Regions from separate parts of the Streptomyces sp. NPDC088812 genome, predicted to be linked through region 3. Evidence: predicted binding sites of a transcription regulator. Region 3 holds the regulator's gene; each other region holds the start of a gene.
The links. Region 3 encodes HrcA, which represses chaperone genes, less so after heat shock. Its sites were predicted from a motif close to TTNGCACTCNGNNNNNCNGAGTGCNAA; they were not measured.

Region 1 (3,274 bases), on a different contig from region 3:
CCCCGACGTCCGGCGAGCTGGCGTCGTACGCGACGTTCGTGGACGTCATCAACCCGGACCACCGTGCCCTCACCCAGGCCTATGTGCGCAAGGCGCAGGCCCTGAAGGGCCCGCACGGCCGGCCGCTGAAGGTGTGGCCGTGGACGGTGAACACCGCCGGCCCGGCCCACCTCCTGCGCGACTGGCACGCGGACGGCATCACCACCGACGTCCCCGACACGATCGGGAAGGCGCTGGGACAGGGCTGACGGGGGATCACCCGCCGCGCCCGACGGGACTGCCCGGGAACGCCCGGAACGCACTACACGCCCGGGAAAAGCCGGGAACACCCGGGAAAGCCCGGGAAAGCCCGGGAAAGCCCGGGAAAGCCCGAGGGCGGCACCCCCTGTCGGAACAGGGGATGCCGCCCTCGGTACCGCGGACGGGTCCGATCCTCGAAGAGGATCAGAAGTCCATGTCACCGCCCGGCATGCCGCCGCCGGCCGGGGCAGCGGCCTTCTCCGGCTTGTCGGCGATGACGGCCTCGGTGGTGAGGAACAGCGCGGCGATCGACGCGGCGTTCTGCAGCGCGGAGCGCGTCACCTTCGCCGGGTCGATGATGCCCTCGGCGACCAGGTCGACGTACTCGCCGGTCGCGGCGTTCAGGCCGTGGCCCGGGGTCAGGTTGCGCACCTTCTCCACCACGACGCCGCCCTCGAGGCCGGCGTTGACCGCGATCTGCTTCAGCGGGGCCTCGAGCGCCAGCTTGACGGCGGCGGCGCCGGTGGCCTCGTCGCCCTCGAGCTCCAGCTTCTCGAAGACCTGGGAGGCCTGGAGCAGGGCCACGCCACCACCGGCGACGATGCCCTCCTCGACGGCCGCCTTCGCGTTGCGGACGGCGTCCTCGATGCGGTGCTTGCGCTCCTTGAGCTCGACCTCGGTGGCGGCACCGGCCTTGATGACGGCCACGCCGCCCGCGAGCTTGGCCAGGCGCTCCTGGAGCTTCTCGCGGTCGTAGTCGGAGTCGCTGTTCTCGATCTCGGCGCGGATCTGGTTCACGCGGCCCGCGACCTGCTCGGAGGAGCCGGCGCCGTCGACGATGGTGGTCTCGTCCTTGGTGATGACGACCTTGCGGGCCTTGCCCAGCAGGTCGACGCTCGTGTTCTCGAGCTTGAGACCGACCTCCTCGGAGATGACCTCGCCGCCGGTGAGGATGGCGATGTCGTTCAGCATCGCCTTGCGGCGGTCGCCGAAGCCCGGGGCCTTGACCGCGACGGACTTGAAGGTGCCGCGGATCTTGTTGACGACCAGGGTCGACAGGGCCTCGCCCTCGACGTCCTCGGCGATGATCAGCAGCGGCTTGCCCGACTGCATGACCTTCTCCAGGAGCGGGAGCAGGTCCTTGACGTTCGCGATCTTGGAGTTCGCGATCAGGATGTACGGGTCGTCGAGGACGGCCTCCATACGCTCCATGTCGGTGGCGAAGTACGCCGAGATGTAGCCCTTGTCGAAGCGCATACCCTCGGTGAGCTCCAGCTCCAGACCGAAGGTCTGGGACTCCTCGACGGTGATGACGCCTTCCTTGCCGACCTTGTCCATGGCCTCGGCGATGAGCTCGCCGATCTGGGTGTCGGCGGCGGAGATGGAGGCCGTGGAGGCGATCTGCTCCTTGGTCTCGACGTCCTTCGCCTGCTCCAGCAGGGCGGCGGAGACGGCCTCGACGGCCTTCTCGATACCGCGCTTCAGGGCCATCGGGTTGGCACCGGCGGCGACGTTGCGCAGACCCTCCTTGACCAGGGCCTGGGCGAGAACGGTCGCGGTGGTCGTACCGTCACCGGCGACGTCGTCCGTCTTCTTGGCGACTTCCTTGACCAGCTCGGCGCCGATCTTCTCGTACGGGTCCTCGAGCTCGATCTCCTTGGCGATGGAGACACCGTCGTTGGTGATCGTGGGCGCGCCCCACTTCTTCTCGAGGACGACGTTGCGGCCCTTGGGGCCGAGCGTCACCTTCACGGCGTCCGCGAGCTGGTTCATGCCGCGCTCGAGGCCGCGCCGCGCCTCCTCGTCGAACGCGATGATCTTGGCCATGTGAAGTGGTCCCTCCAGGACTGGGGGTGATTCCTTCGGACCGCGCCCGCGCCCGCGACGGACGGCTCGCCTGCCTCGTGGTTCCTTCCCCACCCGGCCTGCGGGCCTCACCGACCCGGTCCTTCGTTGTCACTCTCACCTTCAGAGTGCTAACGCCAATGATTAGCACTCGGGCATGCCGAGTGCAAGCGCCTCGGGGGGATCGGCCCGGGGGCGAACCGGACGAAGGCGCCTTCACCGCCCCGGTGGCGCGGGACCCGGGGGCCCGGAGCGCCCCCCGCCCCGAGGTCACGAAAGGCCCCGGGGGACCCGGCGCGGCGCGGGCAGCACGAAGGGCCCGCGCCCCCGTCGGGGTGCGGGCCCTTCGTTGGAAAACGTTGAAAATCGTTCAGGCGGTGACGCGAACCATGTCGGCCTGCGGGCCCTTCTGACCCTGCGAGATCTCGAACTCGACCCGCTGGCCCTCTTCCAGGGTGCGGTAGCCGTCCATCTGAATCGCGCTGTAGTGGACGAAGACGTCCGCACCACCGTCGACCGCGATGAAGCCGTACCCCTTCTCCGCGTTGAACCACTTGACGGTGCCCTGAGCCATGCCTAACTCCCCTATTACTGGCCCTTGCACAGATCCACACTTCGCGGATCCGGGTCAGACCTCACCCCCCAGCTGATTGGGGGCGTGCGCCGGAACGCGTCGACCGCGGCCGAATGTATCTGTCCCACTGCCGTCTGCAACAGGTCAATCGGACGAGAATTCCGGACGTCAGCGGTCCGAAATATGGTGAGAATTCTCCCGAATTCAGGGCAATTCGGGCCACATAAAGGGAACAGAAGGCGCAAAATACCTGCACACTTTGGCTACTTCTCACCGCATGTGAAGTCGGGGCTCATATGCGTTCGGCATGCGATGGGCGGCGCGTTCCCCAACTGTACCGCGCTCAACCACATTGAATTGCCTCCTCCGCTTCTCTTGCGGAGGAGGCAATTCAATGAACTCTGGGTAATCTGTGTTACCGAGGGTTACTACCGGTGGGTACGGAGTGGGCGTCAGCCGCCGGCGACGGCCGGGATGATCGAGACGCCGGCGCCGTCCGGGGTCGCCGTCTCCAGCCCCTGCTCGAACCGCACGTCGTCGTCGTTGACGTACACGTTGACGAACCGGCGCAGCTTGCCCTGGTCGTCGAGGACGCGCGCGGCGATACCGGTGTGG
Region 2 (3,274 bases), on a different contig from region 3:
GCAGCGGCTCGACGGCGGCGCGGCGGACGACGGAGACGCCGGTGGCCTCGTCGCCGGTCTTGTCGAGGTTGCCCTCGAGGACCTTGACGGCGTGGACCAGCGCGGAGCCACCACCGGAGACGATGCCCTCCTCGACCGCGGCACGGGTCGCGGAGATGGCGTCCTCCAGACGGTGCTTCTTCTCCTTCAGCTCCACCTCGGTGGCGGCGCCGACCTTGATCACGCACACGCCGCCGGCCAGCTTCGCGAGGCGCTCCTGGAGCTTCTCGCGGTCCCAGTCGGAGTCCGTGTTCTCGATCTCGGCCTTGATCTGGGCGACGCGGCCCGTGACGTCCTCGGCGTTGCCGGCACCGTCGACGACCGTGGTGTCGTCCTTGGTGACGGTGACGCGGCGGGCGGAGCCGAGCACGTCGACGCCGACCTGGTCGAGCTTGAGGCCGACCTCCTCGGAGATGACGGTGGCGCCGGTGAGGACCGCCAGGTCCTGCAGCATCGCCTTGCGGCGGTCACCGAAGCCCGGGGCCTTGACCGCGACCGCGTTGAAGGTGCCGCGGATCTTGTTCACGACCAGGGTCGACAGGGCCTCGCCCTCGACGTCCTCCGCGATGATCAGCAGCGGCCGGGAGGAGTTGGTCTGGATGACCTTCTCCAGCAGCGGCAGCAGGTCGGCGATGGAGGAGATCTTGCCCTGGTTGATGAGGATGTACGGGTCCTCCAGGACGGCCTCCATGCGCTCCTGGTCCGTCACGAAGTACGGCGACAGGTAGCCCTTGTCGAAGGCCATGCCCTCGGTGAAGTCCAGCTCCAGACCGAAGGTGTTGGACTCCTCGACGGTGATGACACCGTCCTTGCCGACCTTGTCCATGGCCTCGGCGATGAGCTCGCCGACCTGCTGGTCCTGGGCGGACAGCGCGGCCACGGCGGCGATGTCGGACTTCTCGTCGATCGGGCGGGCCGAGGCGAGCAGGTCGTCGGAGACGGCCTTGACCGCGGCGTCGATGCCCTTCTTCAGCAGCGCGGGGGAGGCGCCGGCGGCGACGTTCTTCAGGCCCTCGCGCACCAGCGCCTGGGCGAGCACGGTGGCGGTGGTCGTACCGTCACCCGCGATGTCGTTGGTCTTGGTCGCCACCTCCTTCACCAGCTGCGCGCCGAGGTTCTCGTACGGGTCCTCGATCTCGACCTCGCGGGCGATCGTGACACCGTCGTTGGTGATGGTGGGGGCACCGAACTTCTTGTCGATGACGACGTTGCGGCCCTTGGGGCCGATCGTCACCTTGACCGTGTCGGCCAGCTTGTTGACGCCGCGCTCGAGGGCGCGACGGGCGTCCTCGTCGAACTTCAGGATCTTCGCCATGACAGCGGGAGCCCTCTCGGAAATCTGTGGGTGAGAAAGACACTGCGCCCCGGGCGCCCGGCTTCTCAAGTGGTCGCGGGGGCCAGGGGCGCAGCTTCAAGCATCAAATGTGCTCGGGTGAACTACTTCTCGATGATCGCGAGGACGTCGCGAGCCGAGAGGACGAGGTACTCCTCGCCGTTGTACTTCACCTCGGTGCCGCCGTACTTGCTGTACAGGACGACGTCGCCGACCTGGACGTCGAGCGGCAGGCGCTCGCCGTTCTCGAAGCGGCCCGGGCCCACGGCGAGGACGGCGCCCTCCTGGGGCTTCTCCTTCGCGGTGTCCGGGATGACCAGGCCAGAGGCCGTGGTCTGCTCGGCGTCGAGCGGCTGGACCACGATGCGGTCCTCGAGCGGCTTGATGGCAACCTTGGAGCTGGCGGTCGTCACGATCCGACCTCCCCCTTCGGAGATCTCACGGGGTTAACTGTCTGAGGTGGCGACCAGGTCGATCCGTCGTCGCGGGTGCCGGACCTGCCCGTCGCTTTGTTGGCACTCTCCTGGGGGGAGTGCCAGAGCTGAGACTATGACCGCGATTAGCACTCGGTCAAGCGGAGTGCCAATCCGGCGGGGCGCGGCGCGACTTTCGGTGGCGTGAGCGTCCCCGGCGGCCGGTGCCGGACCGCCGCTGCCGGCCGGTGCCGGACCCCTTGGCCTTCCGGTGCCGGACCCCGCTGCCGACGGGTACCGGACCCCGCTGCCGGCCTGAACGGGCCTCGTTCTCGATTGCCGATCACCGGGCCTCGTTCTCGATTGCCGATCGCCGGACGGGCCGCATCTCGTACCGTTCCGCCATGAGTCCCCGTTCCTCCGTCTCCGCCGGCTGCTGCCTGGCGGCGCTTCTGGTGCCGGTGGAGGTCGCCTGCGGGTATCTGATCGCCGTGATCCTGGTGATGAGCGGGCGTCCGACGGCCCTGCTGGTCCACCTCGGCGTGGCCGGGGTGGCCGCGCTCGGCAGCGCCGTCGTGCTGTACCGGAAGGGGTATCCCGTCACCGGGGCGGCGCAGGCGGTGGTGGGAGGGGTGTTGCTGGTGCTCGCCGCGCAGGTGTGGACCCGCTGAACTCCCCCGGCGTCACCGGTAGTCCGTCACACATAGTCCGTCACCCGTAGTCCTCCAGCCGCGCCACCGTCAGACCCTGTTCCTGGATCCGGCGCAGCAGGCGGGTCGTGCGCTCGCGCAGGGTCGGGCCCAGGGACTCGTCCGGGTCCACGGCGATGATGTCGCCGGGACGGAGGCGGTGGGTGCCGCGGGTGTAGGTGAGGTCGGCGGGGCCCATGGCGGCGCGCCAGAGGACGACCGCCGTGATGCCGCAGTCCGCCGCGGCGCGCAGGGTCGTGGTGTCGTACGTGCCGTAGGGCGGGCGGAACAGGCGGGGGCGGACGCCGAAGCGGGCGTGGAGCTTCTCCTGCTGGCCGCAGATCTCGGCGCGCTGGCCGGTGTACGGCAGGCCGCGCAGGGCGGCGTGGTCGAGGGTGTGGTTCTGCAGGCCCGCGCCGACGGCGCGGAGGCGGGCGAAGTGCCCGTAGCCGGGGCCGACCACGCTGTCCGTGAGGAACATGGTGACCGGGAGGCGCAGGTCGCGGACCATGTCGACGAAGCGGGGGTCGCGTTCGGCACCGTCGTCGTAGGTGAGGAAGACGACCCTGTCGCGGGTCGGGACGTGGTCGACGACCGGCGGGAGGGCCGTACCGCCGGGGCTGCCGGACAGGGGCCCGGAAGGGCGGGACGGGCGGGTGGGGGCGGGGGCCAGGGGGGCCGTCAGGCCCCAGCGGCGGTGGGGCGGTCCGGCGTCCGGGCCGTGCGGGCGGACCCGTTCCGCCGCCTTCTTGCCCAGCCGTTCGATCGGGTCGACGGACTGGGCGCAGCCGGTCAGGGTC
Region 3 (3,274 bases):
ACGGCGACCGAACCGGACGCGGTACGGGTGGGGCGTACGGGCCCGGAGACGGGCCGCACGAGGGTCACCACCCTGCCCTCCAGCAGGAAGCCCCGCGGCTCCAGCGGGAACACCCGGTGCTTGCCGAAGCGGTCCTCCAGGGTCACCGTGCCCGCCTCGCAGCGGATCACCGCGCCGCAGAAACCGGTGCCGGGCTCCTCCACCACCAGGCCGGGCTCCGCCGCGACCTCGGGGACCGGCCGCTGCTTCTTCCAGGGAGGGGTCAGATCGGCGGAGTACTGGCGCATTCGGATGACGATAGGAGAAGCCGCGCCCCGAAGTGCCCCGACGGCTCACGACACGCCGAAACGCGCCGCCAGCTCGTCCCGCTGCCGCCGCACGAACCCCGCGTCCACCACCGCCCCGTGACCGGGCACGTACAGGGCGTCCTCCCCGCCGAGGTCCAGCAGCCGGTCCAGGGCGGCCGGCCAGTGGGCCGGCACGGCGTCGGGTCCGGCCTGCGGATCGCCGGACTCCTCGACCAGGTCGCCGCAGAACACCACCTCCGGCGAGCCCGGCACCAGGACCGCCAGATCGTGGGCCGTGTGCCCGGGAGACAGGTTCGCCAGCAGCACCTGCCGCCCACCGCCGAGGTCGAGCGTCCACTCCCCGGAGACCAGGTGGCGGGGGCGCACGAGCGTGTCCACGGCCTCCGTCGCCGCCGTCTCGTCGAGCCCGTGGCGCACCGCGTCCGCCCGGAGTTCCTCGGCCCCGCGCCCCCGCCGGGTCAGCACCGTCTCCGCGCCCACCGCCGCGTACACCTCCGCGCCCGCGAACGCCGCCGCCCCGAAGACGTGGTCGAAGTGGGGATGGGTGAGCGCGAGATGGGTCACACGCCGGCCGGCCAGTTCCTCCGCCCGCATCCGCAGCCGCGCCCCCTCCGCGAGGCTCGACCCCGCGTCGACCACCAGGGCCGCCCCGGCCCCGACGACCAGCCCCGCCGTGCAGTCCCAGCCCGGCAGCCGGCACCGCCCGACCCCGGCCGCGACCCGCTCCCACCCCAGCTCTTCCCAAGTCACCGTCATACCGCGACGCTAGCGGTGACGGCCCGCCCGTGAGAGCCGCCACGGAACCGACCTTGCCGCGGGTGTACCCCACCGCCGTACACTGGGCCGGGGAACGCTGGCACTCGGAAGTGAAGAGTGCCAGGCAGAGCGCCAGGGGACGATCGACTGGAGGTGCGCGCGCGATGCTGAGTGAACGAAGGCTCCAGGTACTGCGGGCCATCGTCCAGGACTACGTGGGCACCGAGGAGCCGGTCGGTTCCAAGGCGCTCACCGAGCGGCACAACCTCGGCGTCTCCCCGGCGACGGTCCGCAACGACATGGCGGCCCTGGAGGACGAGGGGTTCATCGCCCAGCCGCACACCAGTGCCGGGCGCATCCCCACCGACAAGGGCTACCGGCTGTTCGTCGACAAGCTGGCCGGCGTCAAGCCGATGACGGCCCCCGAGCGGCGGGCCATCCAGAACTTCCTCGACGGCGCCGTCGACCTCGACGACGTCGTGGCCCGCACGGTACGGCTGCTCGCGCAGCTCACCCGACAGGTCGCCGTCGTGCAGTACCCCTCCCTGACCCGGTCCACCGTGCGGCACGTGGAACTGCTGTCGCTCGCGCCCGCCCGGCTGATGCTCGTGCTCATCACGGACACCGGCCGGGTCGAGCAGCGGATGGTGGACTGCCCGGCACCGTTCGGCGAGTCCTCGCTGGCGGACCTGCGGGCGCGGCTGAACAGCCGGGTCGCGGGCCGCCGCTTCGCGGACGTGCCGCGGCTGGTGGAGGACCTGCCCGACGCCTTCGAGGCGGAGGACCGCGGCACGGTCTCGACGGTGCTCTCCACCCTGCTGGAGACCCTCGTCGAGGAGAACGAGGAGCGGCTGATGATCGGCGGCACCGCCAATCTCACCCGCTTCGGACATGACTTTCCCCTCACCATCCGGCCCGTCCTGGAGGCCCTGGAGGAGCAGGTCGTGCTCCTCAAACTCCTGGGCGAGGCGGGTGATTCGGGCATGACCGTGCGCATCGGCCACGAGAACGCCTACGAGGGACTCAACTCCACTTCCGTGGTGTCGGTCGGCTACGGTTCGGGCGGCGAGGCAGTCGCCAAGCTCGGCGTGGTCGGACCGACCCGCATGGATTACCCGGGAACGATGGGAGCGGTACGCGCAGTGGCACGGTACGTCGGACAGATCCTGGCGGAGTCGTAAGTGGCCACGGACTACTACGCCGTTCTCGGCGTGCGCCGCGACGCGTCGCAGGAAGAGATCAAGAAGGCCTTCCGGCGGCTCGCACGCGAGCTGCACCCGGACGTCAACCCCGATCCGAAGACCCAGGAGCGGTTCAAGGAGATCAACGCCGCCTACGAGGTGCTGTCGGACCCGCAGAAGAAGCAGGTCTACGACCTCGGCGGCGACCCCCTCTCGCAGGCGGGCGGGGGCGCGGGCGGCTTCGGCGCCGGTGGCTTCGGCAACTTCTCCGACATCATGGACGCGTTCTTCGGCACGGCGTCCCAGCGCGGCCCGCGCTCGCGCACCCGCCGGGGCCAGGACGCGATGATCCGGCTGGAGGTCGAGCTCGACGAGGCGGCCTTCGGCACGACCAAGGACATCCAGGTCGACACGGCGATCGTCTGCTCCACCTGCAACGGCGAGGGCGCCGCGCCGGGCACCACCGCCCAGACGTGCGACATGTGCCGCGGGCGCGGTGAGGTGTCGCAGGTGACGCGGTCCTTCCTGGGCCAGGTCATGACCTCGCGTCCCTGCCCGCAGTGCCAGGGCTTCGGCACCGTGGTCCCCACCCCCTGCCCGGAGTGCGCCGGCGACGGCCGCGTCCGGTCGCGGCGCACCCTCACGGTCAAGATCCCGGCCGGTGTCGACAACGGCACCCGCATCCAGCTCGCGGGCGAGGGCGAGGTCGGCCCGGGCGGCGGTCCCGCCGGTGACCTGTACGTCGAGATCCACGAGCTGCCGCACCACACCTTCCAGCGGCGCGGCGACGACCTGCACTGCACGGTGACGATCCCGATGACCGCGGCGGCCCTCGGCACGAAGGTGCCGCTGGAGACGCTGGACGGCCTGGAGGAGGTCGACATCCGGCCCGGTACCCAGTCCGGCCAGTCGATCCCGTTGCACGGGCGCGGCGTCACGCATCTGCGCGGCGGCGGCCGCGGGGACCTCATCGTGCACGTCGAGGTGCAGACGCCGACGAAGCTGGACCCGGAGCAGGAGCGGCTGCTG

Region 1: a site for HrcA is predicted at 2,230-2,256, ahead of groL (chaperonin GroEL). Genes of this name have one in related genera too.
Region 2: a site for HrcA is predicted at 1,932-1,958, ahead of groES (co-chaperone GroES). Genes of this name have one in related genera too.

Annotation. Positions count from the first base shown of each region.
Region 1 is NZ_JBIVJP010000009.1:147,239-150,512, reverse strand. Features, by position in the region: gene ACIP67_RS18005 (glycerophosphodiester phosphodiesterase) at 1-248, shown strand, start outside; gene groL (chaperonin GroEL) at 445-2,067, opposite strand; gene ACIP67_RS17995 (cold-shock protein) at 2,456-2,659, opposite strand; gene ACIP67_RS17990 (MoaD/ThiS family protein) at 3,112-3,274, opposite strand, start outside.
Region 2 is NZ_JBIVJP010000006.1:323,004-326,277, reverse strand. Features, by position in the region: gene groL (chaperonin GroEL) at 1-1,354, opposite strand, end outside; gene groES (co-chaperone GroES) at 1,477-1,785, opposite strand; gene ACIP67_RS13755 (hypothetical protein) at 2,190-2,456, shown strand; gene ACIP67_RS13750 (polysaccharide deacetylase family protein) at 2,497-3,274, opposite strand, start outside.
Region 3 is NZ_JBIVJP010000024.1:40,032-43,305, reverse strand. Features, by position in the region: gene ACIP67_RS33965 (DUF3097 domain-containing protein) at 1-287, opposite strand, end outside; gene ACIP67_RS33960 (MBL fold metallo-hydrolase) at 333-1,064, opposite strand; gene hrcA (heat-inducible transcriptional repressor HrcA) at 1,229-2,245, shown strand; gene dnaJ (molecular chaperone DnaJ) at 2,246-3,274, shown strand, end outside.